Regions from separate parts of the Rhizobium sp. TAL182 genome, predicted to be linked through region 3. Evidence: predicted binding sites of a transcription regulator. Region 3 holds the regulator's gene; each other region holds the start of a gene.

Region 1 (10,626 bases), on a different replicon from region 3:
CGAAGGATTTGCACGCCCGCTCTGGGGCATCGTTCCGCTCGCTGCAGGCGGCGGCCACTTCCCGCATTGGAATCTCTATCGGCGCGGACTGGCGAACGGGACCAATCCTGCGCATCCCGAATATTGGGGCGATCTGGCCGACCGCAATCAGCGGCTGGTCGAGCTCGCCGCCGTCGGCTTTGCGCTGGCGCTGGTGCCCGAACACATCTGGGAACCGCTGAGCGATGGCGAGAAAAGAACCGTCGCCGCCTATCTTCTTGCCGCGCGCGAACTGGAATTCATCGACAACAACTGGAAATTCTTCCGCGTCCTGATCGATCTCGGACTGGAGCGCGTCGGTGTCGCGTTCGACATGGCGAAAACCGCCGCCTATCTCGATGAACTGGAAGCTTTCGACATCGGCGAAGGCTGGTATCGCGACGGGCCGGTGCGGCGGGTTGACCACTACATTCCCTTCGCCATGCATTTCTATGGCCTGATCTACACGGTACTGGCGCGCGGCGACGAGGCGCGAAAGAACCGGTTCCGCAATCGCGCCGAGATCTTCGCCGGGGATATCCGCCACTGGTTCGGCCCTGATGGCGCAGCACTCGCCTTCGGCCGCAGCCAGACCTACCGCTTCGCGGCCGGCGGCTTCTGGGGCGCGCTCGCCTTCGCCGGGGTGGAAGCGCTGCCTTGGGCGGAGCTCAAGGGCTATTATATGCGCCATATCCGCTGGTGGTCGGCGATGCCGATCGCCGATCGCGACGGCGTGCTCTCCATCGGCTACGGCTATCCGAACCTGCTGATGAGCGAGAGCTACAATTCGCCTGGCTCGCCCTATTGGGCGCTGAAATTCTTCCTGCCGCTCGCCCTTCCCCGGGATCATCCGTTCTGGACCGTCGAAGAGGCGCAGCAGCCGGATTTCCCCAAGCCGGTGGCGTTGAAGTCGGCCGGCATGGTCGCCATGCACACGCCGGGAAATGTGGTCGTGCTCTCTTCCGGCCAGCAGCACGACAAGATGCGCGGTGCAAACGAGAAATATTCGAAATTCGCCTATTCCACCCGCTACGCCTTCAACATCGAGGCCGACGACCGGAATTTTTCGGCCGCAAGCTTCGACTGCATGCTCGGTCTTTCCGACGACGGCGTTCATTTCCGTATGCGCGAAACCATGGAGGAGGCGCTGATCGCAGGCGACCGGCTCTATTCGCGCTGGCGTCCGTGGAACGACGTCAACATCGAAACCTGGCTACTTCCCGCCAATCCCTGGCATATCCGCATTCACCGCACCGCCACGCCGCGTTCGCTCAGCACCATCGAGGGCGGCTTTGCGATCGAACGCGCTGATTTCAACGCCGACCGATCCGAACAGGCAGAAGGCCGCGCCGTCTGGTACGGCCAGACAGACGTCAGCGCCATTGTCGACCTCTCGCTTCATCCGAGAACCGGCCATGCGATGAGCCCGATCCCGAACACCAACCTCATTCACGCCAAGACCCTGCTGCCGCAGCTGCGCGGCGAAATCGGCCCCGGAACCACCGTGCTGGTCACCGCGGCACTGGCTCTGCCTGTTCAGGAGAATTGGGCACAGGCACTGGAGCACCCGCCGGCCGGCCCGGATCTTGATGAAGTGGAGCGGCACTTCCGCGAAAACGGCGTTCGGGTGCCGGCATTCGCTCTTCTGACATAGCTTGGTGAGGCGGGCGCTGTGCGGCTACTTTCCGTACGCGTTGATGGCAGACCACCCGTCGCCAATCATGACTGCTCAGCTCGACACGATAGGCTTCAGCAATCAGCCGCGCCAGCTCCGCCATCTCATTATCGGGCATCTGCAGAACGCCATGTTCCGCCATCAACGCATGGTATTGCTGCTTCTCAAGAGGCACGCCTCCAGGCAAAGGAACGACATGAAAATGTAAGTGGCTGTTGGCCTGCTGGCTGCCGAGCGAAAGCACGTAAATTCGTTCGGCGTCGAAGACGCGTTTCAGCGCCCGAGACAAAACGTGCACCTTCTCCTGCAGTCGAAGATACTCATCTGTCGACATGTCTTGCGCCAAATCCTCCCGATGCTCCCTCGGGCAGACAAGGCAATAACCGGGCAGTGTCGGATATTTGCTCAGGAAGATAATCGTCTCATCGTCTTCGAAAATACGATGATGAAAACAAGCCGGATCATTCTCGATCAAGCCGCAGATAAAGCATGGCCTCGCCGCAGTGTCACGCACATAGGCCTTGAGATCGAAGGGTTGGCGATCGATCATTCTGAACCTCCATCTCCCAGCGGCGAGCGCACTCAACAATGCGACCAACAGCGAAGGCAGCCGCCGCTCGGAGAAGATGCCGCCTGCCTATCCGGCAGCGACACGCAACTGGTCTGGCAGCTCCGCGCCGATCGGAATCCGCAGCGTAAACGTCGTGCCGTTTCCGCGGCTGCTTGCCACTTCTATCGATCCCCCGTGAAGTTCGATGATCTGCTTGACGAGATTGAGGCCAATGCCGGTGCCGGCAATGCCCGTGGAACTTCTGGCGCGGAAATAACGCTGGAACATCTTCGGGAGGTCATCGGCGTCGATGCCGATGCCTTCGTCGCGGACGGTGATGCAAACGCTGTCCCCTTCCTGCCATCCGGTGACGTGGACGTTCGGCGAATCCGGTGCGTATTTCACGGCGTTCGAGAAGAGATTGCTGAAGACCTGGTCGAGCGCAGGATGATCTCCATAAATGGCCGGAGGAAGCCGATCGAGGTCAAGCAGAAAGCGGTGGGTGCGCCGGATGCTCTCCTGGCGGGCGCCACAGACTTCGATGATTTCGGCAATCGAGCACGGCTTATGCACGATGGTGATCCTGCCGTGGTCCAACCGCCCGGCAGCAAGGATACTTTCCATCAGTTCGAGCATGCGCGAAACCGAGCTGCGGATCTGATCGGCTTTTTCGCAAAGAAACTCCGGCGTCGCTGCTTCTTTGCGCCGAATGAGCCGTTGCGCCGCGCCGTCGATCACCGCAAGCGGGGTGCGGAACTCATGCGATGCCATCGAGACGAACTGCCGCTGCAACTCGTTGATCTGCTTTTCCTGTTCGAGCATTCGTTCGAGCTCTTCTGTCTGCCGCGCCAGTTCGACCGTGCGGGAGCGCACCATCTCTTCAAGCGTGTCACGGTGCTGCAGCAATGCCTTTTCGGCGCGCTTGGCCTCGGTGACGTCGACCACGGCCATCAGCGATGCCGCCTTGCTCTTGTAGTTCAAGCAGGTGGAATAGACGGTGACCTCGATGGCCGTTCCATCTCCCTTGAAATGCCGGGAAAAGCGGGACGAGGCAGGGTCCTCGACATCGAAAGTGACGGCCTGCGGCGGGTTGGGTTCCTGCGCCTCGATGTCGGATAGTCGCATCGTCAGGAATTGCTCCAGACGATAACCGTAGTGATCGATGGCGGCTTGGTTTACGTGGAGAAATCTCAACGTTTCATGATCGTAAACCCACATCGGCATCGGGTTACCTTCGAACAGCAGCCTGAACGACGCCTCCTGCATCTTGAGGTCGGTGATGTCGACACGTATGCCGACGCTACCGCCTTCGGAGATCTGGCGTTCTTCGATCCGAATCCAGCGATTTCCCGGTAGGCGCTGCTCGTGTTTGCTGGTGGGCTTTGCATGATGGGCCAGCCTTTCCGCCAGCCATTCCTCTTCGCGCCCGACCGCTTCCGGATATTGGCCGCGTTCGAGGCCTGCACGCAGGCGGTCTTCGAAGCGCATGCCTTTCACGAGCATATCGCCGCTTTCGGCGTAAAGCTGCTCATATCTCTGGTTCCACAGGACGAAGCGGTCTTCCTCGTCGAACAAGACGAGACCTTCCGGGACGACTTCGAAAGCCGCCAGAAGACGTGCATGCGCCGCCCGCGCCTCCTGCTCGGCGCGTTCTGCCTGAACATGCGCCTTCGCAAGGGCCTTTTCAGCCTGCCAGGCCTGCGTGATGTCCTCATGGGTCGATACCCAGCCGCCGTCCGACGTGCGCTGATGATAGCCGCGGATGATCTGGCCCGACTTGAGTTCCTTGATCCAGTCTCGGGGCGTATCGCCCCTGTTGGTCGCTTCGGCCCAGGCGAGATATTCCGAGGTCGAGGTGGCGGGAACGGCGCCGACCCCCTGTCTCAGGTTGAGGATGTCTTCGAGCGACTGTCCCGGACGGATGACGGAGGGATCAAGTCCGTAGACCTCGGCATAACGGTTGTTTGACAGCAGCAGCCGGCCTGCCTCGTCGAACAGGCAGACGCCTTGTCCCATGCTGGCAAGCGCCGTATCGAGTTGCTCGTTGCGCCGCTGCAGGCGCGCGTGGACTGCGCCGAGCTCTATATGTCGCTTAATGCGGGCGACGAGCTCCGCGGCGGAGACAAGGTTGGAAACGCAATCGACCGCACCGGCGGCAAGCCCTCCGATCCGGCTCTCCTCGTCCTGCGGCGAGGCCACGATGATGACTGGAATATCACACGTTATCGGGTTTGCCTTGAGACGCCGGCAGTCTTCGAGACCACCTCCCTCCGGCGACAGGGCGTCCAGCAGAACGAGCGCCGGCAGCGGTCGTTTGGCGGCGCAATCATGAAACGCAGCTCGGTCGAGGTGAACGCGCAGCACGATACCATGTCGCTCAAGGGCGTCGCCGACACCATGCAGGTCTGCCAACGTGCCATCCATTGCCAAGATTGTGTGCAGTTCGCCGGACACGACCGTTCCCCGTTCATCCACATGGACGCGACTATAAGTCGTACCGGTTAACAGGCCCCTCACCTCAGGTCGGCATCAGGGCGCTCCGCGTTCTATGGTTGAAGAATGGTTGCAGGCGATGCGGAAAAATATCAGGTGATGCATGAGAAAGCGCGGCAGGACATTCTTCGAGATTTCGCCGGCGCCGCCCGAACAGACCTAGTGTTCGTTCCGGATGTCGTGCAGGAGATCCAGACCGCGCTGGTATTTTTCGGTTTTCTTGCCGGCTTGTTCGGCCTGTCGGAGATTGTCTTCAAGGTCGGCCTGTTTGACTGGCAGGGCCAGCGGATTCGATGCGGCGCGTCTGACGAATTCGTCATCAGGCTCCCCGGGCCGCCGCGTCAAGGCATCCACCGCGGAGATGATCGCCGACGGGAAGCCTTCCTCCCTTAACCTGTCGAGCGTCCAGCCGCTGCCTTTTTCGGCGACATCGTGAAGATAGGCGACTGTTCGCGCATCGTCGCCCGACACGAGAAGCGCGATCCGCTGGCAATGCTCGAAGAATGGTCGACCGGTCTTGTCCACCTGCCCCTCATGCGCCTCTAAGGCGATTTGCATGGCATGGTCGAGATGCTGCATCGTGGTTACGGTCCTTCGGTCCGTCTGATTTTTCGCCGGGAAGGCTTCTCCCCCGTTGTTATCTCGATATCGGGCGTCGTCGCGCCAGCAACTTGAGCAAGGCCGGCGCGCGGCGGATCGAGATCACCGCTTTCCCCGGCCCCTTGAAGCAAGGCCGCATCATCTCTGTCGTCTTGATCGAGCATGTCTTGCAGCGTCTCGTGCTCGTCTTCGCCGGCCAGCTCGTCGCAAGCTTGCATCCAATGGCGCAGGTCCGAACCTTCAGGGCGGCCTTCGGCTTCCCAGATTTCATAGGCGCGCCGCCGTATCTGCTCGTGTTTGTCTATGGCCATGATCTTCTCCAGTTTCGACCTGACCTTCCAGCTCGCGCTTGGCTCCGGCCCGCCTGAACGATCGCGCCCTAGGCCGCCATCGCCCGGCAGCTTTCCGCGCAGCTTCGGCACGCATCCACACATTCCTGCATATCGCCCACTCCTTCGCAGTCGGCCGCGCATTCCGTGCAGATCTCGGCACATTCACGGCAGGTATGTTTGTGGTGACCCGTGCCGATCAGCATGAAATGCGCCGAGGTGCGGCAGATTTCGGCGCAAGCCATCATCAATCTGAAATGCGCGGGTTCGGTATGTTTTCCACCTGCCTCGAGGCAGTGGTTCATGGCCGTGCGAAGACAAACGCTATAGCAGCGCAGGCAATTGTCGATGCATTCCTGCATTGCCGGATTGATCTTATGCATGCTCTTCCTCCTTCGGAGCGTTCGGACACATCGTGCGACAACGAGCCGCCGGTTGTCTTTCAGGGCGTGTTGATGGTGGGAAGAAAATCCTCCACCTGCTTGCGCTCATCCTTTGAAAGCGTTTCCACCCGCTCTTTCCAGAAGCGTTCGGCCGCCGGGGGATCCTCATCCCATTGGCGAACATTGGTAATGTTGTCATCGATCTTGGACCGGCGGCGCCCACCCAGGCTCAGATACTCCTTCGCCAGTTTCAGGCTTGGGGTCTCATTGCCCCCATCGCGATCCAGCGTCGAACGGACGTTGCGCCGGGCGGCCTCCGATGCCGCCTGGCGATCGGCCTCGGCTTGCGGCGTGTCGAAGGACCGCGCGTCGTCGGTTCCACTCTCGGGTGACATGTTGGTTGGGGAAGTGGTCATGGATCACCTTTCGATGCTGTGATCCAATAACCTCCGCCGGCCGCGAGAGTTCCGCATACTGGCGACTGATTCGAGCGGGCGGTCGAGCCAGGCCGTGCTGCCGGCAATCAGTGAACGGCCATGCTCACCATGCGATAGGGGTGCACGGCCTCGAACTGCGTGATCATCGCGGTTGCCTGGAGCAAAACGCGCTCGGCATTCTCGGGATCGTCGCGGGCGAGTTCGTCGGCATTGACGCGAATTGCTTCGGCCATGTTGTTGGAGAGCACGGCGAAGTGCGTATTGCCTTCGACAAGAGCCTCACGCGCCGTATCCTCGAGCGTGCGAGCGATATCGACGAAGATCTCCTCGCGTTCCTCGATACTGAGGTCTTTGATTATATTGGTCTTCTCTTCCATGTCACTCACTCCTAAAGACGTGGGACGGTGATCGAGCTCATCGAGCCTCGATCGCCTGAGAGCTAGGAACGCCGACATCCGGATTCAAGCCATGTGCAGTTTGAACTCGCCTTCGAGACGAGGGAACGACCATCGTCATTATGCCGAACGCCGGAGCCGGCCTTCTGTTCCCGGGAGAGCTATTAGCAGTCGTCGATAGAGAGTGCTAATTTTTCTCCTGCTCCTCTTGAAATCGAAAAACGCTCGAACCAGATCATTCGCGCAAGGCACGCGACTTTGCGCTCGTCCGGACCTGGTCAATCCGGTCCGGCGAGCGCCAACACCGTCGTCATTGTTTGTCTATGGAGGAAGACATGTCGTTCCGACCGCTTCATGACCGCATTCTCGTCCGCCGCGTCGCTTCCGAGGAAAAGACCAAGGGCGGCATCATCATTCCCGACACCGCCAAGGAAAAGCCGCAGGAAGGCGAGGTCATCGCCGTCGGTCCCGGCGCCCGCAACGATGCCGGCCAGATCGAGGCGCTGGACGTCAAGGTCGGCGATCGCATCCTGTTCGGCAAGTGGTCCGGCACGGAGATCAAGATCGGCGGCGAGGACCTGCTGATCATGAAGGAAAGCGATGTGATGGGTATCATCGAAGCTCAGGGCGAGCGGAAAGAGGCCGCCTGAGTCCATCACGTCGGAAGTCAACGCTAAAGCGCGTTGCGATCTCTGAGATTCGCTTCTCGCGCTTCAGATCTTAATTTCAACGCATGTCGTTCTCGCAAAACCGCTGTACACTTGGCGACATGCGCTAGCTGCCGATGAAGGAGTGAGGACATGGCTGCTAAAGAAGTCAAATTCAGCGTCGAAGCCCGCGAAAAAATGCTGCGTGGCGTCGATATCCTGGCGAATGCCGTGAAAGTGACCCTCGGACCAAAAGGCCGTAACGTCGTCATCGACAAGTCGTTCGGCGCGCCACGCATCACCAAGGACGGCGTCTCGGTCGCCAAGGAAGTCGAGCTCGAAGACAAGTTCGAGAACATGGGCGCGCAGATGGTCCGCGAAGTCGCTTCGAAGACCAGCGACATCGCCGGCGACGGCACCACGACCGCAACCGTTCTTGCCCAGGCGATCGTCAAGGAGGGCGCCAAGGCCGTGACGTCAGGCATGAACCCGATGGACCTGAAGCGCGGCATCGACCTCGCCGTCAGCGCTATCATCGAAGAACTGAAGGCCAACGCCCGCAAGATATCCAATAATGCCGAAATTGCCCAAGTCGGAACGATCTCCGCCAACGGCGATGCCGAAATCGGCCGCTTCCTGGCGGAGGCCGTGCAAAAGGTCGGCAATGACGGTGTCATCACCGTTGAAGAAGCCAAGACCGCCGAAACCGAACTCGAAGTCGTCGAAGGCATGCAGTTCGACCGCGGCTATTTGAGCCCCTATTTCGTTACCAATGCCGACAAGATGCGGGTCGAATTCGAGGATCCCTATATCCTCATTCACGAGAAGAAGCTGTCGAACCTGCAGTCGATGCTGCCGATCCTCGAAGCCGTCGTTCAGTCCGGCAAGCCGCTCCTCATTATCGCTGAAGACGTCGAAGGCGAAGCGCTGGCAACACTCGTCGTCAACAAGCTGCGCGGCGGCCTCAAGATCGCTGCCGTCAAGGCCCCTGGCTTCGGCGACCGCCGCAAGGCCATGTTGGAAGACATCGCCATCCTCACCGCCGGCACCGTCATCTCCGAAGATCTTGGCATCAAGCTTGAGAATGTGACGCTCAATATGCTCGGCCGGGCAAAGAAGATCACGGTCGAGAAGGAAAACACCACCATCATCGACGGCGTCGGTTCGAAGGAGGAGATTTCGGGCCGCATCGCCCAGATCAAGGCCCAGATCGAAGAGACCACCTCCGACTACGATCGCGAGAAGCTGCAGGAACGTCTTGCCAAGCTCGCCGGCGGTGTAGCCGTCATCCGCGTCGGCGGCTCGACGGAGGTCGAGGTGAAGGAGAAGAAGGATCGCGTCGACGACGCGCTGCATGCAACAAGGGCGGCGGTCGAGGAAGGCATCCTGCCCGGTGGCGGCGTGGCGCTGCTGCGCGCGGTCAAGGCGCTCGACAATATCAAGACCGCCAATGACGACCAGCGGGTCGGCGTCGAAATCGTCCGCCGTGCGCTCGAGGCCCCGGCTCGCCAGATCGCCGAAAACGCCGGCGCCGAAGGCTCGGTCGTCGTCGGCAAGCTGCGCGAGAAGAGCGAATTTTCCTATGGCTGGAACGCTCAGACCGGCGAATTCGGCGATCTCTACGCGCAGGGCGTCATCGATCCGGCCAAGGTCGTTCGCACCGCGCTGCAGGACGCATCCTCCATCGCCGGTCTGCTGGTGACGACGGAAGCGATGATCGCCGAGAAGCCGAAGAAGGATGCTCCTCCGGCCATGCCGGCCGGCGCCGGTATGGACTTTTAAGACAGGGTCGTAGGCTCGCCTGGGCACCCCGGGCGGGCCTTTTCCGAGGGAATGAAGATGGTTCAAACGATCCTAAACCGATCGCAGGTGCCGCTGGACTCCCGCGATCTCGAAACCTGCCAACACGTCTTCGACAAGCTCAGCGCCGATTACGCAGTGGCAAGAGACAGCGACGAAGCCGAACGAATGGCGAGCATCATCATCGAGCTCTACCGACAGGGCGTGCGCGATCCCAATCATCTGCAGTCGATGGTCCAGGCGGCCCGCGGCCTGTTTGACACGGACGGAGGCCCACCGATTGCTCAGTGACGGCGCCGGCACGAAATCGATGACGAGCGCGTCCCGCATCCGTTTCAGATCATAGCCGAGATCATATCGGAAGGGCTGACGACGAAGGCATGTCGCCCTCGGCGGCCGTGATGGGCCAGCGGCAATCCGAGCCACTCCGCACGTTTCACGCCACGGCAGCGATCGTGTCGCCGTCGTTCGGCAGCAGCCGCGCCACGGCGCTCAAAAGGTCGGTCTGCGATATCAGGCCGAGGATCCGGTGGTCGTCGTCGACAATGATGACGGCATGGGTGCGCCCGTCCGTCAGAACAGGCAGCAGCGACAGGGCAGCATCTGAAGCTCTCGCCACTGCCGGTTTGGAGATCGCGTGGGCAATTGTATCGCCGCCCCCAAACAATTCACGCAAGCCGACAGTGCCGACCAGGCGGCCTTCCGGATCCTTCACCGGCAGGGTGCGGATATTATGCTTCAAAAGAAGATGTCGCGCGGCGTCCGGCTCGGAGGTCTCGCCGATGGCGATCACGTCACGCGACATGATATCGGCGCAGCTGATCTTGTCGTTTGATCGGATGGCTGCCTGCAGTTCGACCTGCTGCAGCAATCTTCCGAGGTCTGCCCGATCGATATCAAAGGTTTCGTCGAGCGCCTCGAGGGCGGCATCGACATCCTCCTCGCGAAAGCCCACCCGCGCGGCGGATGGCGGATCGATCGTCTGGTGGGTGTTCTCCGCCGGCTTCGGAACGACGTGTGGATAGTTCCGTCTGGAAAGCTTGTGGAACAGCAGCCCGAGCCCGACGAGAATGCAGGAGTTCAAAGCGACCGGCACGAAGGGAAAGAGGAACCCCCAACCGGCGACGACAGGACCGCCGAGCACCGCGGTCAGTGCCGCAGCCCCTCCCGGCGGGTGAAGGCATCGCGTGAACGACATTGCGCCGATGGCCAGCGAAACGCCGACGCCCGTGGCGATGATCGGATCACGAATGAAATAGGCGGCAATGATGCCCATCAGGGCGGAAATTGTGTTGCCGC
Region 2 (10,626 bases), 460 kb from region 3:
TCGCGCAAGGCGGCAGCGTCGCGCGCCGAGACGTCGGGATAATCCGGATCGGAACCGACATCGGTGGTGATGCGCCAGGAACGGGCGCATTTGACGCCTTCGGCAAGCCTTGGCACGACGGCGACATCGGGCACCTCGGCCAGGCGGAAGGCGTCGACCGGGCCGGCGTCCGTCTTGATCGTGATGCCAGAGGTGATGCAGACTTCGCTGAAATCCTGGCCCTCGAGCGCCTTGCGAAGCGCCGCGTCGGCGACATGCACGACCGGAGCCGCCTCGAGCGAGGAACCGATGCGCTTGTCCTTGCGCTCGATTTCAAGCGCGCCGGTCACGACGCTGCGGATCGCGCGGATCTTCCTCCATTTTTCGGCCAGCGCATCGTTGCGCCATTCCTTTGCGACCGGAGCGAACTGCTCCAGATGCACCGAGACGGCCGAGGGATTGCGCGAGAGCCATGCCTCTTCCGTCGTAAAGGGCAGCATCGGCGCAAGCCAGGTCACGACGCAATCGAAGATCATGCGGATGACATAGAGCGCCGAGCGACGCCGAAGGCTGGAGGGCGCGTCGCAATAGAGCGCATCCTTGCGAACGTCGAAGTAGAAGGCCGAGAGCTCGACATTGGCAAAGTCGATCAATGCGCGGGCAATCTTCTTGAAGTCGAACGCGTCGTAGTTTTCGCGCACCAGCTGATCGAGCTCGGCCAGCCGATGCAGCATCAGCTGCTCCAGCTCGGGCAGATCGGCAAGCGCGATCTCCTCGCCCTTGTCATGGGCAAGCGTGCCGAGCATCCAGCGGATGGTGTTGCGCAGCTTGCGATAGGCATCGACATTGGTCTGGATGATCGTCTTGCCGACGCGCAGGTCGTCGGCATAGTCCGAGGTCATCACCCAGAGGCGCAGAATGTCGGCGCCGGCGTCCTTCATCACCTCCTGCGGGGCGGTGACGTTGCCCTTCGACTTCGACATCTTCTCGCCCTTCTCGTCCATGGTGAAACCATGGGTGAGGACGGCGTCGTAGGGCGCGCGGCCGCGGGTGGCAGCAGATTCCAACAGCGAGGAATGGAACCAGCCGCGATGCTGGTCGGAGCCCTCGAGATAAAGGTCGGCCGGCCATTTCAGGTCTGGGCGGTCTTCCAGCGTGAAGGTGTGCGTCGAGCCCGAGTCGAACCAGACGTCGAGGATATCCATGACCTGCGACCACTTGGCCGGGTCATGCTCATTGCCGAGGAAGCGTTCCTTGGCGCCTTCGGCAAACCAGGCGTCAGCGCCCTCGGCGTCGAATGCCTCGAGGATGCGGGCGTTGACGGCCTCGTCCTGCAGCACGGCGCCATGCTCATCGACGAAGACGCAGATCGGCACGCCCCAGGCGCGCTGACGAGAAAGCACCCAGTCCGGGCGCTGCTCGATCATGGCGCGCAGGCGGTTCTGGCCGGCAGCCGGCACGAAACGGGTATCGTCGATCGCGCCGAGCGCACGGGTGCGCAGCGTCGTTCCATCCGGCAGTGTCTTGTCCATATAGACGAACCACTGCGGCGTGTTGCGGAAGATCACCGGCTTTTTCGAGCGCCAGGAATGCGGATACTGGTGCTTCAGGCGGCCGCGGGCAAAGAGCGCGCGGCATTCGATCAGCGCCTTGATGACGCGGTCGTTGGCATCGCCCTTCTTGCCGTTATCGTCGATGACGCGGGCGCCTTCGAGGCCCGGCGCATCAGCTGTGTAGAAGCCGCCGTCGTCGACCGGGAACGGGATTTTGGTCTCGATGCCGCGCGCCTCGATCTCACGGGCATGCGCCATCCAGACGTCAAAGTCTTCGCGGCCGTGGCTGGGTGCGGTGTGCACGAAACCGGTACCGGCATCATCGGTGACATGGTCGCCCTCGAGCAGCGGCACGACAAATTCGTAACCGCCTTCCAGGCCCTTGAGCGGATGTGCGCAGGCCATGCCGGCGAGATCGGCAGCCGTGACATCGGCTAAGCGCCTGTACTGCAGCTTCGCCTTGGCGAAGGACTCTTCCGCCAGTTTGTCGGCGAAGATCAGCTTCTCGCCCGGGCGCGGGCCAAAATCATTCTCGGCAGCCGTGACTTCGTAGAGGCCGTACGCAACACGCGAGGAATAGGCGATCGCGCGGTTGCCGGGGATCGTCCATGGCGTGGTCGTCCAGATGACGACGAAGGCATCGTTGACGCCATCGGGGCCTTTCGCGACGGGGAATTTCACCCAGATCGTGTCGCTCTCGTAGTCGTGGTACTCGACCTCGGCCTCGGCCAGCGCGGTGCGCTCGACCACCGACCACATGATCGGCTTGGAGCCGCGGTAGAGCTGGCCGCTTGCGGCGATCTTCAGGAGCTCGCCGGCGATGCGGCTTTCCGCATGAAAGTTCATCGTCAGGTAGGGGTTTTCGAAGTCGCCGACGATGCCGAGGCGCTGGAACTCGTCGCCCTGGACCTTGATCCACTTTTCGGCATAGGCGCGGCACTCGCGGCGGAATTCGATCATTGCAGCCGGCTCGGTCAGGTCAGGCTTAGCCTTGCCCTTGGCGCGATAGTTCTCCTCCTCGATCTTCCATTCGATCGGCAGGCCGTGGCAATCCCAGCCGGGCACGTAGTTGGCGTCGTAGCCGCGCATCTGGAACGAGCGATTGATGACGTCCTTGAGGATCTTGTTCAGCGCATGGCCGATGTGGATGTTGCCATTGGCATAGGGCGGGCCGTCATGCAGGACGAATTTCTCGCGGCCGGCGGCGGAGGCGCGCAGTTTCTTGTAGAGGTCCATCTGCTGCCAGCGGGCAACGAGTTCCGGCTCCTTCTGCGGCAGACCGGCGCGCATCGGGAAATCGGTTTCAGGCAGATAGAGGGTCTTCGAGTAATCGATCTTTTCGGCTGTGTCGGTCATATCGGGACAATCGTTTCTGGCGGCCCAGAAAGGGGCGCAACGGGTATGAAAAAGCTGGTGACGGAAGCGCTTGTATCCAAGCGCCGAAAACCCGGACCTCCCGGCCGCTTAGCGCGCGCGGAAGGCCGGGCCGATAATTCGTATCTTGATCGCCAGCCGAAATTTTCTCATCGGGCCGGTTCATAGGCGTTTTTCGCCGGAAAAGGAAGAGAAGAATTCTGCGATGCGATCGCCGCGGCGCCCGCAGTTTTTGCGCTCGAAGGACGCTGCGCTGATCACGGCCTCAGGAAAAGCAAAGTTTCTGATCGAGTTCGCCGAGCGGCACGACACCCGCCAGCAGCGCCCTCGCCTCTTCCTCGTCGCGTCTGATCTGGGCGACCAGCGGATCGAGACCATCGAATTTCAGTTCGGGTCGGAGAAAACCGAAGAACGAGACGGCGCAGAGCTGGCCATAGAGATCGCCACTGAAATCGAAGAGATAGGTTTCAAGCAGCGGCGCGCCGTTTTCCGTCACCGTCGGCCGGCGGCCATAGCTGGCCACCGCATCGTGGAGCGTTCCGTCCTGGCGGCGGAAGCGGACGGCGTAGATGCCGGCGGCAAGTTCGGCCTCGGGCGGCAGGCGCATGTTGGCGGTGGGAAAACCGAGCTGGCGGCCGAGTTTTTCGCCGTCGATCACCTCGGCCTCCGCCGTATAGCGGTAGCCCAGCATGCCCGCGGCTTCGCTGACATTGCCGTCCTTCAGCAGCGCCCGGATGTGGCTCGAAGAGACGACGTCGGCGTTCTCGTCGCGGAAGGCATCGATCAGGGTGACGCCGAAACCATAGGTCTGGCCGGCATTCATCAAGAAGGCAGGACCGCCTTCGCGGCCGCGGCCGAAATGGAAATCGAAGCCCGTGACGACTTCGGAGGCGCCGAGCCAATCCTTCAGGATCGAATGGATGAAATCGTCGGCCGAGCGCTGTGAAAATTCGTAGTCGAAGGGATATTCGATGACCGCATTGAAACCAAGCGTTTCCAGGATGCGGGCCTTGAGCGGCGCGGGCGTCAGGCGGAAGACCGGCGCCTGCGGCCGGAACACCGTGCGCGGATGCGGTTCGAAGGTCAGCACCAGGGCAGGAATGCCGCGCGCCTTGGCGATCTCGAGCGCGCGGTTCAGCACCGACTGATGGCCGCGATGGACGCCGTCGAAATTGCCGATGGCAATCACCCCGCCCTTCAGATGGGCGGGCAAGGGTTCCCGGGTTTCATTGCGGTGGAAGACGGTCATCGGCTGGCTTCTCTTCATGCAAGGCGCGGCATCCACCATTTCGGCGCCGCCTTTTCCCGTTCGAGATAGGCATTGAGGATCGCCTCGTCGGTCTCGCCGTTCAGGGTATATTCCTTGGCGTGGATACCGCCGCTGATGTAGAGAAGGTCGAGGCCGAAATTCAAGGCGCCGCGTACATCGGTCGGCATGCCGTCGCCGATCGCGAGCACCCGCTCGGTGGGGAAATCGCCGCGAAGCTCCCGGGCAGCCGCAAGCGTCGCCTCGTAGATCGGCCGGTGCGGCTTGCCGGCGATGCGGGTCTTGCCGCCGAGCTGCTCGTAATAGGCGGCCATGGCGCCGGCGCACGGGATGATGCGATGGCCGCGCTCGACGACGAGGTCGGGATTGGCGCAGATCATCGGCACATCGCGCGCCTGGAAATCCAGAAGCATGTCGGTGTAATCCTCGGGCTTCTCAGTCTCGTCGTCGAAAAAGCCGGTGCAGACAAGCGATTGCGCTTCGCCCGCCGGCCGACGCTCGACGCCAATGCCTTCGAGAAGCGCCTTGTCGCGCTCGGGGCCAAGCAGAAAAACCGTCTTCGGCCCCTCAGAAATCAGCCCGCGGGTGACATCGCCCGAGGTGACTATTCGATCATAGGCGCCGTCGGGAACGCCGATATGGCGCAACTGCTCGACCACCTGCCAGGAAAGGCGCGGCGAATTGGTAATGAGGACGACGGCAAGGCCGCTCTCACGCGCGGCTTGAAGGGCGGCTGCAGCCTTTGGAAACGGATCGACGCCGTTGTGAACCACGCCCCAGACGTCGCAGAGCACCACATCATAGTGAGCTGATATCTGCGAGAAGTTTTCTATCCGCCTGGCCATTCCGATTTCCCGATTTGCTTCAGTCACCGGTGACATTGCAAAGGCGCAACGCGATGGCAAGGCATTTTCTTCACACACAAGATCGCCGGCAATCCCGTGAGAGCGGACGGCAAGGTCCGGCGACGTTGCCAAACGCAACGGTTAGAGAACATTTCAACGGCAATCTCCGATAATTCGCCGCCTCTTCACAATTCCGGCACAAAAATTCGTGATTGCTCTCATTGACTCCTCTCGGAGCCATCCCTAAATGCTCGAGCGCTAGCACTCACCTTAGAGGAGTGCTAACACTTATCCATGTGGACCGCTCCGGTCCGCGAATGTCATTCGATCGAGGGATTAGACAATGGCAAGCACCAATTTCCGTCCGCTTCACGACCGCGTCGTCGTTCGTCGCGTCGAGTCCGAAGAGAAGACCAAGGGCGGGATCATCATTCCCGACACCGCCAAGGAAAAGCCGCAGGAAGGCGAAATCGTCGCCGTCGGTTCCGGCGCTCGTGACGAGTCCGGCAAGGTCGTCGCTCTCGACGTCAAGGCTGGCGACCGCGTGCTGTTCGGCAAGTGGTCCGGCACCGAAGTCAAGATCAACGGCGAAGACCTTCTGATCATGAAGGAAGCCGACATCATGGGCATCATCGGCTGATTGCCGATCCGCTTTCCCGAAATGACTGACGGGCTTTTGCCCGAACAAATCGAATTCAGGAGTCACAAACATGGCAGCTAAAGAAATCAAGTTTGGCCGCACCGCGCGCGAAAAGATGCTGCGCGGCGTCGACATTCTCGCCGACGCAGTCAAGGTCACGCTCGGCCCGAAGGGTCGTAACGTCATCATCGACAAGTCCTTCGGCGCGCCGCGCATCACCAAGGACGGTGTTTCGGTCGCCAAGGAAATCGAACTCGAAGACAAGTTCGAAAACATGGGCGCCCAGATGGTCCGCGAAGTTGCTTCGAAGACCAACGACATCGCCGGCGACGGCACGACCACTGCAACCGTTCTTGCCCAGGCGATCGTTCGCGAAGGCGCGAAGGCCGTTGCCGCCGGCATGAACCCGATGGACCTGAAGCGCGGCATCGATCTCGCCGTCGCCGAAGTCGTCAAGGATCTCCAGGCCAAGGCCAAGAAGATCAACACCTCGGAAGAAGTCGCTCAGGTCGGCACGATCTCGGCAAACGGCGAGCGCCAGGTTGGCCTCGACATTGCCGAAGCCATGCAGAAGGTCGGCAACGAAGGCGTCATCACGGTTGAAGAAGCCAAGACCGCCGAGACCGAACTCGAAGTCGTCGAAGGCATGCAGTTCGACCGCGGCTACCTCAGCCCCTACTTCGTCACCAACCCGGAAAAGATGGTCGCCGACCTCGAAGACGTCTTCATTCTCCTCCACGAGAAGAAGCTCTCGAACCTGCAGTCGATGCTCCCGGTTCTCGAAGCCGTCGTCCAGACCGGCAAGCCGCTCCTCATCATCGCTGAAGACGTCGAAGGCGAAGCCCTTGCAACGCTCGTCGTCAACAAGCTGCGCGGCGGCCTGAAGATCGCTGCCGTCAAGGCGCCTGGCTTCGGCGACCGCCGCAAGGCCATGCTCGAAGATATCGCCATCCTGACGGGCGGCACCGTGATCTCCGAAGACCTCGGCATCAAGCTCGAGAGCGTCACGCTCGACATGCTCGGCCGTGCGAAGAAGGTTTCGATCTCCAAGGAAAACACCACGATCGTCGACGGTTCGGGCGCCAAGTCCGACATCGAAGGCCGTGTTGCCCAGATCAAGGCCCAGATCGAAGAAACCACCTCCGACTACGACCGCGAAAAGCTGCAGGAACGCCTTGCCAAGCTCGCCGGCGGCGTTGCCGTCATCCGCGTCGGCGGTTCGACGGAAGTCGAAGTGAAGGAAAAGAAGGACCGCATCGACGACGCCCTCAACGCGACGCGCGCTGCCGTTCAGGAAGGCATCGTACCGGGCGGCGGCGTTGCCCTGCTGCGTTCTTCCGTCAAGATCACCTCCAAGGGTGTCAACGACGACCAGGAAGCCGGCATCAACATCGTTCGCCGCGCTCTGCAGGCTCCGGCCCGCCAGATCGCTGAAAACGCTGGTGACGAAGCTTCGATCGTCGTCGGCAAGATCCTCGACAAGGATCAGGACAACTACGGCTACAACGCCCAGACCGGCGAATATGGCGACATGATCGGCATGGGCATCATCGACCCGGTCAAGGTCGTTCGCACCGCCCTGCAGGACGCGGCTTCCGTCGCATCGCTGCTGATCACCACCGAAGCCATGATCGCCGAGCTGCCGAAGAAGGACGCTCCGGCTATGCCGGGCGGCATGGGCGGCATGGGTGGAATGGACATGATGTGATAGGCCAAAGGCCTTTCGCACATCATCCATGAAACTGGACAGGAAGGGCGGCCCTCGGGTCGCCCTTTTCTTTTGGCCGCGGCGATTCGATCCGTTGCGCACTATTTTATGCCGTGCAGCGCGTCAGCCGACCTCGAAGCTTTCGTCAGGCTTGCGTCACCGCCTATTTTCGATCCCACGAAACGGGAGGAGGAGGTCGGTATCTTGCCGTCGTCTGCTGTGCACCATCGGGTGAAAACGCCTTTAAAGTGCCAAAAACAGCAATTTTTTGCTACTTTTCTGACGAAACCGGCCGGGGGAATGCGGGAGCCTCTAGAAAATAGCCGCCGCACCGTCTCTGAAAAAGGCGTTGCCGTTTGTTTAAAAGCTCCTATAAATCCGCGCAGCAACTGACGTGCGCCCCGGCGATAATTTTCGCCTCAAACGAGGCCGGAGCGCGAAAAAGCGACGCCAGAACGTTCGGTTTGAAGGTTCCGTTTCGGAAGCCCGATGGCTGTGGCGATGAGCGGCGAATGCCGGCGCGGACATAATGTCCGCTGCTACATGATCCTGTTTCTTGTGTTTGACGTGCGTGCGGCGGAGGAGCCGCATCCGAACTGGGGAACGCCTTGTTTAAGATCGCCAAAGCCAATGCAGCCGTGCCCTTGATGACTGGCTCGCTGAACGACAACCATCAAAATCACCAGATGCTGGCGCAGTTGTCGGTTTCCGAAAGCTGGACCGGAGATTTTTCGAGCGGCCTGATCCGTCTCGGCAAATGGAGCGCGATGCTGCACGGCCTCACCGCCGAGGAATGCGGGCTGCTGAACCTGATCCGCTGCTACGATAGCAAGGATCGCTCCCGCGTGCTGGAATTGTTCGAGCAGGCGGCGACGCACTGCTCCTCCTTCTGCTTTTCGACGACGATCATCATGCCGAACGGCTTGCGCCAGCCGCTGTTCTGCATGGGCGAGTCGAACGGGCTCGAGGAGAAATACAGCGGCAGCATGACCGGCGTCTTCATCTTTCCCCGCTTCAAGCTGGAAGGCGCAAGGCAGATCACACGCCGGCAATAAGACCGCCAGTACAAGATGAAAAGGCCGCTCCCGAGGGCGGATCAGCCCCTCATCCGGCTGCCGCCATCTTCTCCCCGCTTGCGGGACCATGCCGCGACCTCTCCGTTTCCCACCAACCTCGTGCTGGGCACGTCCCCTCGCCCGGTTTACGAGGCTAAGGTGAGGGGCAGCCTCATGGCAGCCGCCTGCGGCAAGGGCGGCTTTGTGCTTTCCGTTACTCCGGCTTGACCGGAATATTCAGACCCCTTTCGCTGGCCGGACGGGCGATGCAGCGTTCCAGCCAATCGGAAACCGCGGGGAATTTCGCATATTCGAGCACCTCGCGGCCGCCATAGAAGATGTCGGCGCCGCGAACCCAGGTGAAAGTGGTGATATCGGCGATCGTATATTGATCGCCCATGATCCATTGACGACCCTGCAGCCGGCCTTCGAGCACGCCGAGCAGGCGTTTGGATTCATCGCGGTAGCGCTCCACCGGATAGGAATTGTTGGCCACCTTGTCGGCGGCGAATTTGTGGAAATGGCCGAACTGACCGAGCATCGGGCCGATGCCGGCCATCTGGAAAAACACCCATTGGATACATTCATAGCGGCCGGCGGCATCGGCGGGGATGAGCTTGCCGGTCTTTTCGGCAAGATAGAGCAGGATGGCGCCGGATTCGAACAGGCCGATCGGCCTTCCCCCAGGCCCGTTCGGATCGATGATCGCCGGAATGCGGCCGTTCGGATTGAGAGATTCGAATTCCGGCGACTTCTGCTCGTTGGCGGCAAAGGAAATATAGTGCGGCTCATAGGGGAGCCCGAGCTCTTCGAGGGCGACCGATACCTTCACCCCGTTCGGCGTCTGAAGGGAATAGAGCTGGATGATGTCGGGGTTTTTCGCCGGCCAGCGTGTGGTGATCGGAAATGCGGAAAGATCTGCCATAAGAGACTCCATATTAACAGCCGACCATAGGAGACGAGGCTCCGGAAAAGCAAGCGAGGGTATCGTTCCAGATTATTGAACGAAGCGTCCCCTTCTGTTTATCTTTCCATGACGGAAGAAATAGGCGAGATAGGGGTATCAGAGATCCACAGCGTGCCGGGGGCACCAAGATCTCCAGAGCCCTTCAAACGGAGACAACATCCATGTCGAACGCCATCATCCTGATTGCCCGCATTCTTCTGTCTTTCATGTTCATCCTTTCCGGCTTCATGAAGCTAACCGATCCTGCCGGTACTGCGGGTATGATCGCCGGTGCCGGCCTGCCGGCAGCAACCCTGCTGGCCTATGTCGCAGGCCTTTTCGAACTGCTCGCCGGCCTTGCGGTTCTCACCGGCTTCCAGGTCCGCATTGCCGGCTGGCTGCTCGCCGCCTTCTGCGTCTTTACGGGCGTTGCCTTCCATCTGCCCTACGCAAGTGGCACGGAACTCGTGAACATTCTCAACCAGATCATGGTCATGAAGAACATCACGCTGGCCGGCGCGTACATCTTGCTCGCCACCGTCGGTGCCGGTGCCTATTCGATTGACGCGCGGCGTGGTCTGCAGGCCGTCGCTGCCCGCTAATTCCATCTCCTCCCAAGCATGCAAAACCCGCCGTCATTGAACTGACGGCGGGTTTTCTTACGCGTTGACAGTGGAGATCAGAGGGCCGCGCGTACCGCGTCGACGATCGCCTGCACCACGGGTTGATCTGCATGGCTCTCCTTGCGGGCGCGCACGAGGCAAGCCTCTGAATGCAGGATGACGCCGTCCTGGAGCACCTTCAGATGATTGGCGCGCAGGGTCGAACCGGTGGAGGTGATATCGACGATGATATCGGCCGAACCGGACGCCGGAGCGCCCTCGGTTGCGCCCAGGCTTTCAACGATGCGATAAAGCTGAATGCCGTGCTGGCTCGAAAAGAACTGCTGGGTCAGGCGCCAGTATTTGGTGGCGATGGCAAGGCGCCTGGAGTGGCGGGCGCGGAAATCGGCGGCGACATCGCCGAGATCGGCCATGGTCTCGACATCGAGCCAGATCTCGGGCACCGCGACGACGACATCGGCGTGGCCGAAGCCGAGCCGGGCGCAGAATTCGACACGCTTGTCGACTTCGGCAAAACCTTCCCGCATCAGATCCTCGCCGGTGACGCCGAAATCGACGGTGCCGTTGCCGAGCTCGCGGGAGATTTCCGACGCCGACAGGAAGGCAACCTCGACATCGTCCCAGCCTTCGACGCGG
Region 3 (10,626 bases):
CGCCATGGGAGCTGGAGTCTCTCGATCCGCGCGTCCGCTCGCGCCTGCAGGGCGGCGTTGCGATCGAACTCGACGCGCCGGATTACGAAATGCGCCTCGAAATCCTCAAGCGGCGTCTGGCCGCGGCCCGGCTTGAGGATCCGTCGCTCGAAATTCCGGCAGATCTGCTGCAGCATGTCGCCCGCAACATCACGGCCAGCGGACGCGAACTCGAAGGCGCCTTTAACCAGCTGATCTTCCGCCGCTCCTTCGAGCCGAACCTGTCGATCGAGCGCGTCGACGAATTGCTCGCCCATCTCGTCGGTTCGGGCGAGCCGCGCCGCGTGCGCATCGAAGACATCCAGCGCATCGTCGCCAGGCACTACAACGTCTCGCGCCAGGAACTGGTCTCCAACCGCCGCACCCGCGTCATCGTCAAGCCGCGCCAGATCGCCATGTATCTGTCGAAGACGCTGACGCCGCGCTCCTTCCCCGAGATCGGCCGCCGTTTCGGCGGGCGTGATCACACGACCGTGCTGCACGCCGTGCGCAAGATCGAAGAGCTGATATCAGGAGACACCAAGCTTTCGCACGAAATCGAGCTGCTGAAGCGGCTGATCAACGAATAATTGGTGGATTTTCGAGGGAATTCGACGGCCGGGAGCGATTTCGGCCGTTTTCCTTTATAAGCTTTTTATTCTATACCTCCGGCCATCCGTGCATGTCCGATTTGGAGCGACGCGCATCGGATAAAAACGAAAGCGCCGAAGCGGGCGCGTGGGAGGATATGCATGAGTTTTAAAAAGGTTGCCGTTCTCGGCCTGGGCAAGGTCGGACGGCTGGCGGCGACGCTGTTGCATGAAGGCGGCTTCGAGGTCATCGGTGTCGACGCGCAATTGCCGCTGGGTGAGGTCCCGTTCAAGTGCCGCACCGGCGATATTTCCGACGCTCAGGTGATTGGCGAACTGCTCTCCTCCGTCGAGGCGGTACTCTCCTGCCTTCCCTACCACCTCAATATCGAACTGGCCCGCGCCGCCCATCTTGCCGGCATCCACTATTTCGATCTGACCGAAGACGTTCCGACCACCAATTTCATCATCGAACTGTCGAAGACCGCCCGCGGCCTGATGGCGCCGCAATGCGGACTGGCGCCGGGTTTCGTCGGCATCGTCGGCGCAAGCCTTGCCGACGGCTTCGAGCGCTGCCGCTCGATCCGCATGCGCGTCGGCGCCCTGCCGCAGCATCCCACAGGCCTTCTCGGTTATGCCTTCAACTGGTCGCCGGAGGGCGTCGTCAACGAATATCTGAACGATTGCGAGGTCATCGAGGGCGGTGTGCGCAAGTTGGTCTCGCCGATGGAATGGCATGAGACGGTCTATGTCGGCGGCGTCAAGCTCGAAGCCTTCACGACCTCGGGCGGCCTCGGCACCATGTGCGACACCATGCTCGGCAAGATCGACAATCTCGACTACAAGACCATGCGTTATCCCGGCCATATGGAGCTGATGAACTTCTTCTTCCATGAGCTCCTGATGCGCGACAAGCGCAAACTCGCCGGCGAGATCCTGACCAATGCCAAGCCGCCTGTCGAAGACGATGTCGTCTATGTCCATGTCGCGGCCGAGGGAACGGAGAATGGCAGCCTGCGCCGCAAGGAATTCGTGCGCGCCTATTATCCGATCGAGATTGCCGGCGCGCGCCGCACGGCAATTGCCTGGACGACCTCGGCCTCCGTTGTCGCCGTCATCGAGATGGTCCGCGACGGCCTCCTGCCGGCGACGGGCTTCCTGCACCAGGAGCACATTCCGCTGGAGACGTTCCTGAAGACGCCGACCGGTAGCCTGTTCAAGGCGGGCGCGACCAGCCACGGCTGAGACATGTTTTCCGGCGCGGACGGCGATGTCGCTGCCGCGCCCGGATCAACCTCGTTGGATGTCAGCAGGCGAGATCGGCAACGACGGAATCGAGGATCAGCATGCCCGATGGCGTGCAGCGCAGGCGCGAATTGCCGATCCGCTCGACGAATTTGTGTTCGAGCAGGAATTCCTCGCGCTTCGGGTCGAGCTCACGGCCCGAAAGCTGCTGCCAGCGGGCGAGATCGACGCCTTCCCTCAGCCGCAGTCCCATCAGCAGCAGTTCGTCCGACTGTTCCTCGAAACCGAGCCGCTCCTGGTCGAGAATACCGTGGCCGTCGCGCTCGACCATCTCGAGCCAAGCTTCCGGCTTGCGCTCGGTCGCCGTCGCAAGCTTCTCATGCCCATGCGTCAGCCGGCCGTGCGCGCCCGGACCGATGCCGGCATAATCGCCGTAACGCCAATAGGTCAGATTATGTCGGCTTTCGGCACCCGGCCGGGCATGATTGGAGACCTCGTAGGCGGGCATGCCCTCACGCGCCGTGATCTCCTGCGTCGCCTCGTAGAGCAGGGCCGATTGCTCGCCGTCCGGCACGATCAGCTTGCCTGATTTGTGCAGACCGAAGAAGGGCGTGCCTTCCTCGATGGTCAGCTGATAGAGCGACAGATGGTCGACGGCATAGGAGATCGCTTCCTTAAGTTCCTTCTCCCATTCCTCGACCGTCTGGTCCGGCCGGGCATAGATGAGGTCGAAGGACATGCGCGGGAAGATCTCGCGCGCCAGCCGGATCGCCCTCAGGGCGTCGGCGACGTCATGCAGCCGGCCGAGGAATTTCAGATCGCGATCATCAAGCGCCTGCACGCCGAGCGAGACGCGGTTGATGCCGGCCGCCCGGTAGCCGCGAAACCGTTCAGCCTCGACGCTCGACGGGTTGGCTTCCATGGTGATTTCAATGCCGGCGGGCACATGCCAGTGCCGCGCGATGCCGTCGAGAATGGCATCGACCGTCTCCGGCTTCATCAGCGACGGCGTGCCGCCGCCGAGGAAGATGCTTGTCACCGTCTTCGGACCGCTCATCGCCCGGACTGCCGCCATCTCCTTCAGAAAGGCTGATGCAAAGCGCTCCTGATCCACCGGCTGATGGCGCACATGACTGTTGAAGTCGCAGTAGGGGCACTTCGCCGCGCAGAAGGGCCAATGCACATAGACGCCGAAGCCGGGCTCGCCGGTATCGGGCAGCAGCGCGGCGTCGCGCGAGAGGCTTGGCGTATCGAAATTGCCCACGAACAGATCTTATGCCTCCAGGCAGGTTTCGACGAAAAGTTTGAAGGCACGGGCCCGATGCGACAGCGCCTGCGGCTTGCCGACATTCCAGCCGTGTTTCTCCTCGCCGCTCATTTCTCCGAAGGTGACGGCATAACCCTCGGGCTGGAAAACCGGATCATAGCCGAAGCCTTGGGTGCCGCGCGGCGGCCAGACGACATGGCCTTCCACCTCGCCGCGGAAAAGCTCGGTATGCCCGTCCGGCCAGGCAAGGCAGAGCACGCTGACGAAACGCGCCCCGCGCTGTTCCGGCGTCGTAGCGCCGGCGTCCTGCAGCGCCTTTTCCACCTTGGCCATCGCCATGTCGAAGTCGCGCGTGCCGTCTGCCCTTTCCGCCCAGTTGGCGGTGTAGACGCCGGGATCGCCGCCGAGCGCGTCGACCACCAGGCCGGAATCATCCGAAAGCGCCGGCATGCCGGCGGCATGGGCCGAGGCGACCGCCTTGATCGTCGCATTCTCCTCGAAGCTCGTGCCGGTTTCGTCAGGTTCGACGAAATTCAGTTCGGCGGCCGATTTGGCGGTGAAGCCGAGCGGTCCGATCAACTCCTGTATCTCGCGGATCTTGCCGGCATTGTGGCTGGCGACGACGATGGTTTTGGTTTCGAGCTTGCGCATTCAAATATCCTGTTCGATGCCCCAGATTTTAGCCTCCGCGCATTCCAGGCTGTTGCCGGCAGGGTCGCGGAAATAGATCGAGCGGCCGCCATTTGGCCAATGCACCTCGGATTCGATCGCAACGCCAGCTGCTTTCAGCTGTTCGGCCATCGCATCTATGTTGCGGCTAGATACCCGGAAACAGGCATGGCCTTGCCCGGTCATGCCGTGTGGCGGCACCTGCAGCGCGTCGGGTGCCGGCGGCTTTATCGTTTCCTCGGGGTTGAAGATGAGCAGAACGCCTGGCCCACAGCGGAAGAAGACATGACGGTTGCCGGCGCGGGTGATCTTTTCAAGCCCGAGAACGCCCTCGTAGAACGTCTCGGCCTGATCGAGATCGCGCGCATAGAGCGCCGTTTCCAACATGCCTTCCAGCATGGCGTTCATCCCGCAATCGCCTCTTTCTGCAGGGCGACGAGTTCGCCGATGCCGTTCTTGGCAAGCCGCATCAGCGAGCTGAATTCCTCTTCGCTGAACGGCGTGCCTTCGGCAGTTCCCTGGATCTCGACGATGCCGCCGGCGCCGGTCATGACGAAGTTCGCATCGGTCTCGGCCGAGGAATCCTCGAGATAATCGAGGTCGATGACCGGCTGGCTGGCGAAAACGCCGCAGGAGATGGCTGCGACGTGATCCTTCAGGACCCGGTCGACCTTGATCATGTTGCGGCTTTCCATCCATTTCAGGCAGTCGTAAAGCGCGATCCAGCCGCCGGTGATGGAGGCCGTCCGTGTGCCGCCATCGGCCTGGATGACGTCGCAATCGAGCGTGATCTGCTTTTCGCCGAGCGCCTGCAGGTCGACGACGGCGCGCAGCGACCGGCCGATCAGCCGTTGGATTTCCTGGGTGCGGCCGCCCTGCTTGCCGGCGGCGGCCTCGCGCTTCATGCGCTCGCCGGTCGCCCGCGGCAGCATGCCGTATTCGGCCGTCACCCAGCCCTTGCCGGTGTTGCGCAGCCATGGCGGCGTCTTTTCCTCGAGGCTTGCGGTGCAAAGCACGTGCGTATCGCCGAATTTCACCAGGCAGGAGCCTTCCGCATGCTTGGAAAAATTGCGCTCGAACGAGACCTTGCGCATCTGGTCGGTTTTTCTGCCTGAAGGCCGCATTCTCATCTCCTGGAGTTGTTGACCGCTTCTACGATTGGCGGCGCCCATTTGCAAATTCCCTTTTGCCACGGGTGCGAGTTTGACTATATTTTCGGGAGCATCATCAGCGCGGGTTTGAAAAGGTTCATGGGCATCAGGTCGACGTCGGTTTCGGATGCCGTTGCTGCACTGGACGAGCGCTCCAGGGAAATTTTTCGCCGCATCGTCGAAGGTTATCTCGAAAGCGGCGAGCCGCTCGGCTCGCGCAATCTGTCGCGCCTGCTGCCGATGTCGCTGTCGCCGGCCTCGGTGCGCAACGTCATGAGCGATCTCGAAGAGCTCGGTCTCATCTATTCCCCGCATGTCAGCGCCGGCCGGCTGCCGACCCAGATCGGGCTGCGCTTCTTCGTCGATGCATTCATGCAGATCGGCGATCTCTCCGCCGAGGAGCGCGCCAATATCGATCGCCAGGTGCGGGCCGAAAGCGGCGGCAATCCGGTGGAATCGATGATGAACGAAGCGAGCCGCATGCTTTCGGGCATCTCGCGCGGGGCCGGTCTCGTCATCACCTCGAAAAGCGATCCGGTGCTGAAACATGTCGAGTTCATCCGGCTTGAACCGACAAAGGCGCTCGCTGTGCTCGTCGGCGATCATGACCAGGTGGAAAACCGCATCATCGAACTGCCGGCGGGCGTCACCTCCTCGCAGCTGACGGAGGCGGCGAATTTCCTCAACGCGCACATGTCCGGCCAGACGCTGCCGGAGCTGCGCAAACAGTTAAGCCGGCTGAAGGATGATGTCCGTCACGAACTCGATGCGCTCTCGCGCGATCTTGTCGAGCGCGGCATCGCCGTCTGGGCCGGCAGCCCGGACGAGGGAAAGCCTGCTCAGCTGATCATCCGCGGCCGCGCCAACCTGCTCGAAGGCCTCGCCGGCGCCGAAGATCTCGACCGGCTGCGCATGCTGTTCGACGATCTCGAAAAGAAGGACAGCCTGATCGAGCTTCTCAACCTCGCCGAAAGCGGTTCGGGCGTGCGCATCTTCATCGGCTCGGAAAACAAGCTCTTCTCGCTGTCCGGCTCGTCGCTCATCGTCGCGCCCTATCGCGACGACGACGACCGGATCGTCGGCGCCGTTGGCGTCATCGGCCCGACGCGGCTCAATTATTCCCGTATCGTGCCGATGGTGGATTATACCGCCCAGCTCGTCTCCCGCCTGTCGCGCAATCCGCTTTGATGTCATCACTGACGAAGCCGCGGAATTTTCGCTTCTTCGTCACGCAGACTTGATTTTTTCCGGTCAAACCTCGATATCGGGCGCATCTGAAAATACCAACCGGAGACCGTCATGACCGATGAAACGACGAAAAACGGACCTGACGCAACTGCGGCCAACGCCGCAGCCGACGCTGCCGTCAACGTCGAGACTGCCACTGTCGGGCAGGAGGAGGCAAACCAGCCGGATCCGCTCGACCTCCTGAAGGCCGAGAATGCCGAGCTGCGTGACCGCTATCTGCGCCTTGCCGCCGAGATGGATAATCTGCGCCGCCGCACCGAGCGCGAGGTCAAGGATGCGAAATCCTATTCCGTCGCCGGTTTCGCCCGGGACATGCTCGCCGTCTCGGACAATTTGCGCCGGGCGCTGGACGCCATCTCTCCGGAGACCAAGGCCACGGCCGATGCCGGCCTCACCACGCTGATCGAAGGTGTGGAGATGACCGAGCGCTCGATGCTCTCGGCGCTGGAGCGCCACGGCGTTCGCAAGCTGGAGCCGGTTGGCCAGAAATTCGATCCGAATTTCCATCAGGCGATGTTCGAGGTGCCGAACTCCGAAGTGCCGAACAATACCGTCGTCCAGGTCGTGCAGGCCGGCTTCACCATCGGCGAACGCGTCCTGCGCCCGGCCATGGTCGGCGTTGCCAAGGGGGGCCCGAAGCCGGTCGAGGCCGAAATCAATTCCGTCTTCGACGAGAAGGACGCCTGAGGTCGTTTTCCTTCTCCGCCTCGGAGAAGGAAGAAAATTCAGATGCGGGCGAAGCGTTCGATCAGCAGATCGAAGAAGCCGTCCGCATCGACGGTGCGCATGACCTTGGCATTGCGCTTGCGCTCGGTCACATGCCACCAGTCGACGACAGTCATCCCGACGGTGAGTTCGGACTGGACCTCGATTTCGACATTGCAGTCGCGGCCCTGAAAAAGCTCTGGTTTCAGCAGATAGGCGACAACCGTTGGGTCGTGCAGCGGCCCGCCGTCGGAACCGTATTTTTCGATGTCGAAGCGCTCGAAGAATTCCAACATTTCGACCATGGCCTTTGCCGGCGCCGTGCCGATCTCGGCCATGCGCTTGACCCGGTCCTTGCGGGTCAGCAGCTGGTGCGTCACGTCGAGCGGCATCATCACGATCGGAACGCCCGAGCGGAAAACGATGTCGGCCGCCTCGGGATCGACATAGATGTTGAATTCGGCGGCCGGCGTAATATTGCCGCCCTCGAAAAAGCCACCGCCCATCATCACCAGTTCGCGGATGCGGGGGATGATGTCGGGCGCCTTCTCAAAGGCCATGCCGATATTGGTGAGCGGCCCGAGCGTGCAGAGCGTCACCGCGCCTTCCGGCTCGCGACGCAGCGTCTCGATGATGAAATCGACGGAATGGCCGGGCTGCAGCGCCATAGTCGGTTCATCGAGAACTGGGCCGTCGAGGCCGGTCTTGCCGTGGACATGTTCTGCCGTCACCAGCTTGCGGGCGATCGGCTTGTCGGCGCCGGCGAAAACCTTCACATCCGTGCGGCCGCAGAGCTCGCAGACGATGCGCGCGTTGCGGCTGGTGAATGACAGCGGCACGTTGCCGGCGACCGTCGTGATCCCCAGCAGCTCGAGCTCATCGGGGCTGCCGAAAGCCAGCATGATGGCGGCCGCGTCATCCTGGCCGGGATCGGTGTCGATGATGATCTTTCTCGCGCTTGCCATTTCAATCATCCCGTTCTCACCATGCCGCTTGTCCCGGCAGACACCATCTCTTCATTTCCCGTCACAAATCGGCACATTCCGCGCGGGCATGTTTTGATGCGAGGCAGCAGGTCCTTTGTCAAGCAAGGAGGCAGGCGCCGCCGTTCGAAATTGACAGATGTTTAAATCGCGGAGGATCGGCGCGCCTTGCAGCGCCGTGATCATGCCCCCATATTAGCGGCATCCGGATGCTGCACTTTTAGGTCCGGGATGGTCGCTTGCATCAAGGACTTGAAAAGAGATGAGCCGCATTACCCCTTTCGCCAGCCCTTTGCTTCTGGGCTTCGACGCTATGGAAAAGACGCTGGAGCGCATTTCCAAGGCGAGCGACGGATACCCGCCTTACAATATCGAACGTATCGCCGCCGACAGCGGCGCGCCCGAGCGTCTGCGCATCACCCTTGCCGTTGCCGGTTTCAGCGAGGAGGAGCTTGATGTCTCCACCGAGGAGAATCAGCTTGTCATCCGCGGCCGCCAGGTGGAGCAGGGCGAGCGGGATTATCTTTATCGCGGCATCGCCGCTCGCCAGTTCCAGCGCACCTTCGTGCTGGCCGACGGCATGCAGGTCCTTGGCGCCGGCCTGAAAAACGGTCTGCTCTCCGTCGATCTAATTCGACCCGAACCCGCCCGCATGGTCAAGAAAATTAACATTTCGGTCTCACAGTAGCACAACGGTTTCCAAAACCGTTGGTCCCTTCTTCCGGAGGAACAGGAATGTTGATGAAAGAAGCCACGTCTCACTTGACCAAATCCGAGCTTGCCCACATCGGCAACGGCGAGGTCGCCTACATCAGAAAGATGCGCACCGAAGAGGTCGCCAAGTGCTTTCCAGAGGCGCCGGATATCGATCCGAACGTCGATCTCTGGGCACTCTTCGGCGCCGACGGCACGCCGATTCTGCTGACGGACAACCGTTCCAGCACGTTCTTCAAAGCGGCCGAGGACGAATTGAAGACGGTCAGCCTGCACTGACCGTCAAGACCGTCTGCTACGTTTCACTGCTTGCGGTGCACGGTCGCTCTATTCGTTTTCGCTGCGGTCGGGACGGATGTCGCGACATTATCGCCAATCGAACCACGGCGTCAGCAAGCCCGTCTTGCGCCGATAGGCTTCATATTCGGATGCCAGCGGTGATAGGGCGAATTTCCTCTCCTCGTTGCGGGCTGCAATCACGTAGACAACCGTAAAAAATAAGACCGGCAGGATCGACCATATCGACCAAGATGCCAGCGCCCACCCCGACCAGAAGAGCAGGTAGGACGTGTAAAAAGGGTGCCGCAGGTAGCGATAGGGACCGTCGGTGACAAGACTATCTGGGTGATCGAGGGTGAACACAAAGCGCAACCTGGCCTCTCGCGACGCCGACACCGCCCACCAGAACAAGCCCGCCGACCCGATTTCAAATCCCAGTCCGACTACCTGTACCCATAGCATCTGCGTCCCGGACCAAACCAGGTACAGGAAAAACGCCGTCGTCGCGATGACGACGACGGTGATCAGCTTTGCTCCGGCTTCCATCTTCGGCGAGTTGAAGTGGCCTCGCAACGACCACGCGTAGAACCCGACGACACTCAGGCTGGTGATCGAAATAACAAAGTCCAGAAGAAATTGCATCGTGATGTCCACCTTGAAAGGTTGGTTGCAATTGCTGCTGCGACAGACCTAACCCGTATACAACGCCAAGGCAAATGATTGTGTATTGATGCATAACCGCACCGAAACGTGTCGTGATTGCACGACCTGGTTCAGATCTGGTTTACGATGATCATGCACCTGCCATAGATATTTTCGTGCAAGACTTTGGCTGCGCGTTAGGGGTCGCAGTTTATGGACATATTTCACTGTACAATCGACACCAGCCACGGCGCTGTGCGCATCAGTGACACTATTGATGGCGCTGCACCACTGGTTATGATACACGGTTCGGGCAGCTCACGGACGGTCTTTTCACAGCAACTACACAGCCATTTGTCCCGGAATTGGCGTCTGATTGCGCTCGATCTTCCGGGACATGGCGAATCGAGCGACGCTCGAGATCCGCAGTCAACTTACACCGTCACCGGTCTTGCCGACTGCATAGGAGAGGTGGCAGCCCGCCTGGGACTTCATCGCTTTCCCGTGCTGGGATGGTCGCTTGGCGGTCACGTCGCGATTCAGATGGCGGGCAGCAGCAACGGCATTTCGGGCCTGATGTTGTGCGGCACGCCACCGATCCACAGCGGTCTCCTCGGAATGCTGCGGGGATTCCATCCATCATTTGATATTCTTCTGGCATCAAAAGAGAACTTTACATCGCGTGATGTGGAGCGGTTTCAGTCTCTTTGCTTTGGAGACACGAGTAACCCCTCCTTTCGCGATGCCATAGCGCGCGCGGACGGGAGACTAAGGAGCGTTTTTTCTCGCGCAATGTTGCGGGGGCAGGGGGTGGATCAGCGCCGCACCGTCGAACAGGCTGATATACCCATTGCTTTTGTGAATGGATTTTATGACCCCTTTGTCAAACTCAGCTATTTTTCGGGCCTGAACATCCAGTTGCTCTTCGAAGGCAAAGCGCATGTAATAGAAGGGGCTGGACACGCGCCCTTCTGGGAGAAGCCGGAGAGCTTCAACTCGATGCTCGACCGGTTCCTGAACACAGTCGCCGCTCATGAAGCCAATACCGATCTGAAAAATCAACACTGTCGCCGCAGTGGAAGCCAGATATAGGATCATCAACGATGAAACCAAGG

The links. Region 3 encodes HrcA, which represses chaperone genes, less so after heat shock. Its sites were predicted from a motif close to GTTAGCACTCNCNNNNNGNGAGTGCTAAC; they were not measured.
Region 1: a site for HrcA is predicted at 7,044-7,072, ahead of Tal182_RS30505 (co-chaperone GroES). Genes of this name have one in related genera too.
Region 2: a site for HrcA is predicted at 5,276-5,304, ahead of groES (co-chaperone GroES). Genes of this name have one in related genera too.

The regions. Positions count from the first base shown of each region.
Region 1 covers NZ_CP021029.1:296,903-307,528, forward strand. Annotated here, with positions in the region: gene Tal182_RS30465 (DUF2264 domain-containing protein) at 1-1,672, shown strand, start outside; partial or broken gene Tal182_RS30470 (HIT family protein) at 1,743-2,243, opposite strand; gene Tal182_RS30475 (PAS-domain containing protein) at 2,331-4,667, opposite strand; gene Tal182_RS30480 (HD domain-containing protein) at 4,896-5,315, opposite strand; gene Tal182_RS30485 (DUF2934 domain-containing protein) at 5,321-5,647, opposite strand; gene Tal182_RS30490 (four-helix bundle copper-binding protein) at 5,716-6,048, opposite strand; gene Tal182_RS30495 (hypothetical protein) at 6,108-6,464, opposite strand; gene Tal182_RS30500 (hypothetical protein) at 6,572-6,862, opposite strand; gene Tal182_RS30505 (co-chaperone GroES) at 7,216-7,530, shown strand; gene groL (chaperonin GroEL) at 7,681-9,309, shown strand; gene Tal182_RS30515 (hypothetical protein) at 9,367-9,618, shown strand; gene Tal182_RS30520 (HPP family protein) at 9,764-10,626, opposite strand, start outside.
Region 2 covers NZ_CP021024.1:860,228-870,853, reverse strand. Annotated here, with positions in the region: gene ileS (isoleucine--tRNA ligase) at 1-2,888, opposite strand, end outside; gene Tal182_RS04315 (bifunctional riboflavin kinase/FAD synthetase) at 3,172-4,155, opposite strand; gene Tal182_RS04310 (TIGR01459 family HAD-type hydrolase) at 4,170-5,018, opposite strand; gene groES (co-chaperone GroES) at 5,362-5,658, shown strand; gene groL (chaperonin GroEL) at 5,729-7,366, shown strand; gene Tal182_RS04295 (hypothetical protein) at 7,975-8,421, shown strand; gene Tal182_RS04290 (glutathione binding-like protein) at 8,636-9,346, opposite strand; gene Tal182_RS04285 (DoxX family protein) at 9,550-9,969, shown strand; gene hisG (ATP phosphoribosyltransferase) at 10,047-10,626, opposite strand, start outside.
Region 3 covers NZ_CP021024.1:399,811-410,436, forward strand. Annotated here, with positions in the region: gene dnaA (chromosomal replication initiator protein DnaA) at 1-608, shown strand, start outside; gene Tal182_RS02020 (saccharopine dehydrogenase C-terminal domain-containing protein) at 771-1,853, shown strand; gene hemW (radical SAM family heme chaperone HemW) at 1,915-3,117, opposite strand; gene rdgB (RdgB/HAM1 family non-canonical purine NTP pyrophosphatase) at 3,127-3,771, opposite strand; gene Tal182_RS02035 (VOC family protein) at 3,772-4,197, opposite strand; gene rph (ribonuclease PH) at 4,194-4,913, opposite strand; gene hrcA (heat-inducible transcriptional repressor HrcA) at 5,040-6,128, shown strand; gene grpE (nucleotide exchange factor GrpE) at 6,240-6,875, shown strand; gene Tal182_RS02055 (nucleoside hydrolase) at 6,914-7,858, opposite strand; gene Tal182_RS02060 (Hsp20 family protein) at 8,139-8,564, shown strand; gene Tal182_RS02065 (DUF1150 family protein) at 8,612-8,869, shown strand; gene Tal182_RS02070 (isoprenylcysteine carboxylmethyltransferase family protein) at 8,957-9,511, opposite strand; gene Tal182_RS02075 (alpha/beta hydrolase) at 9,725-10,603, shown strand.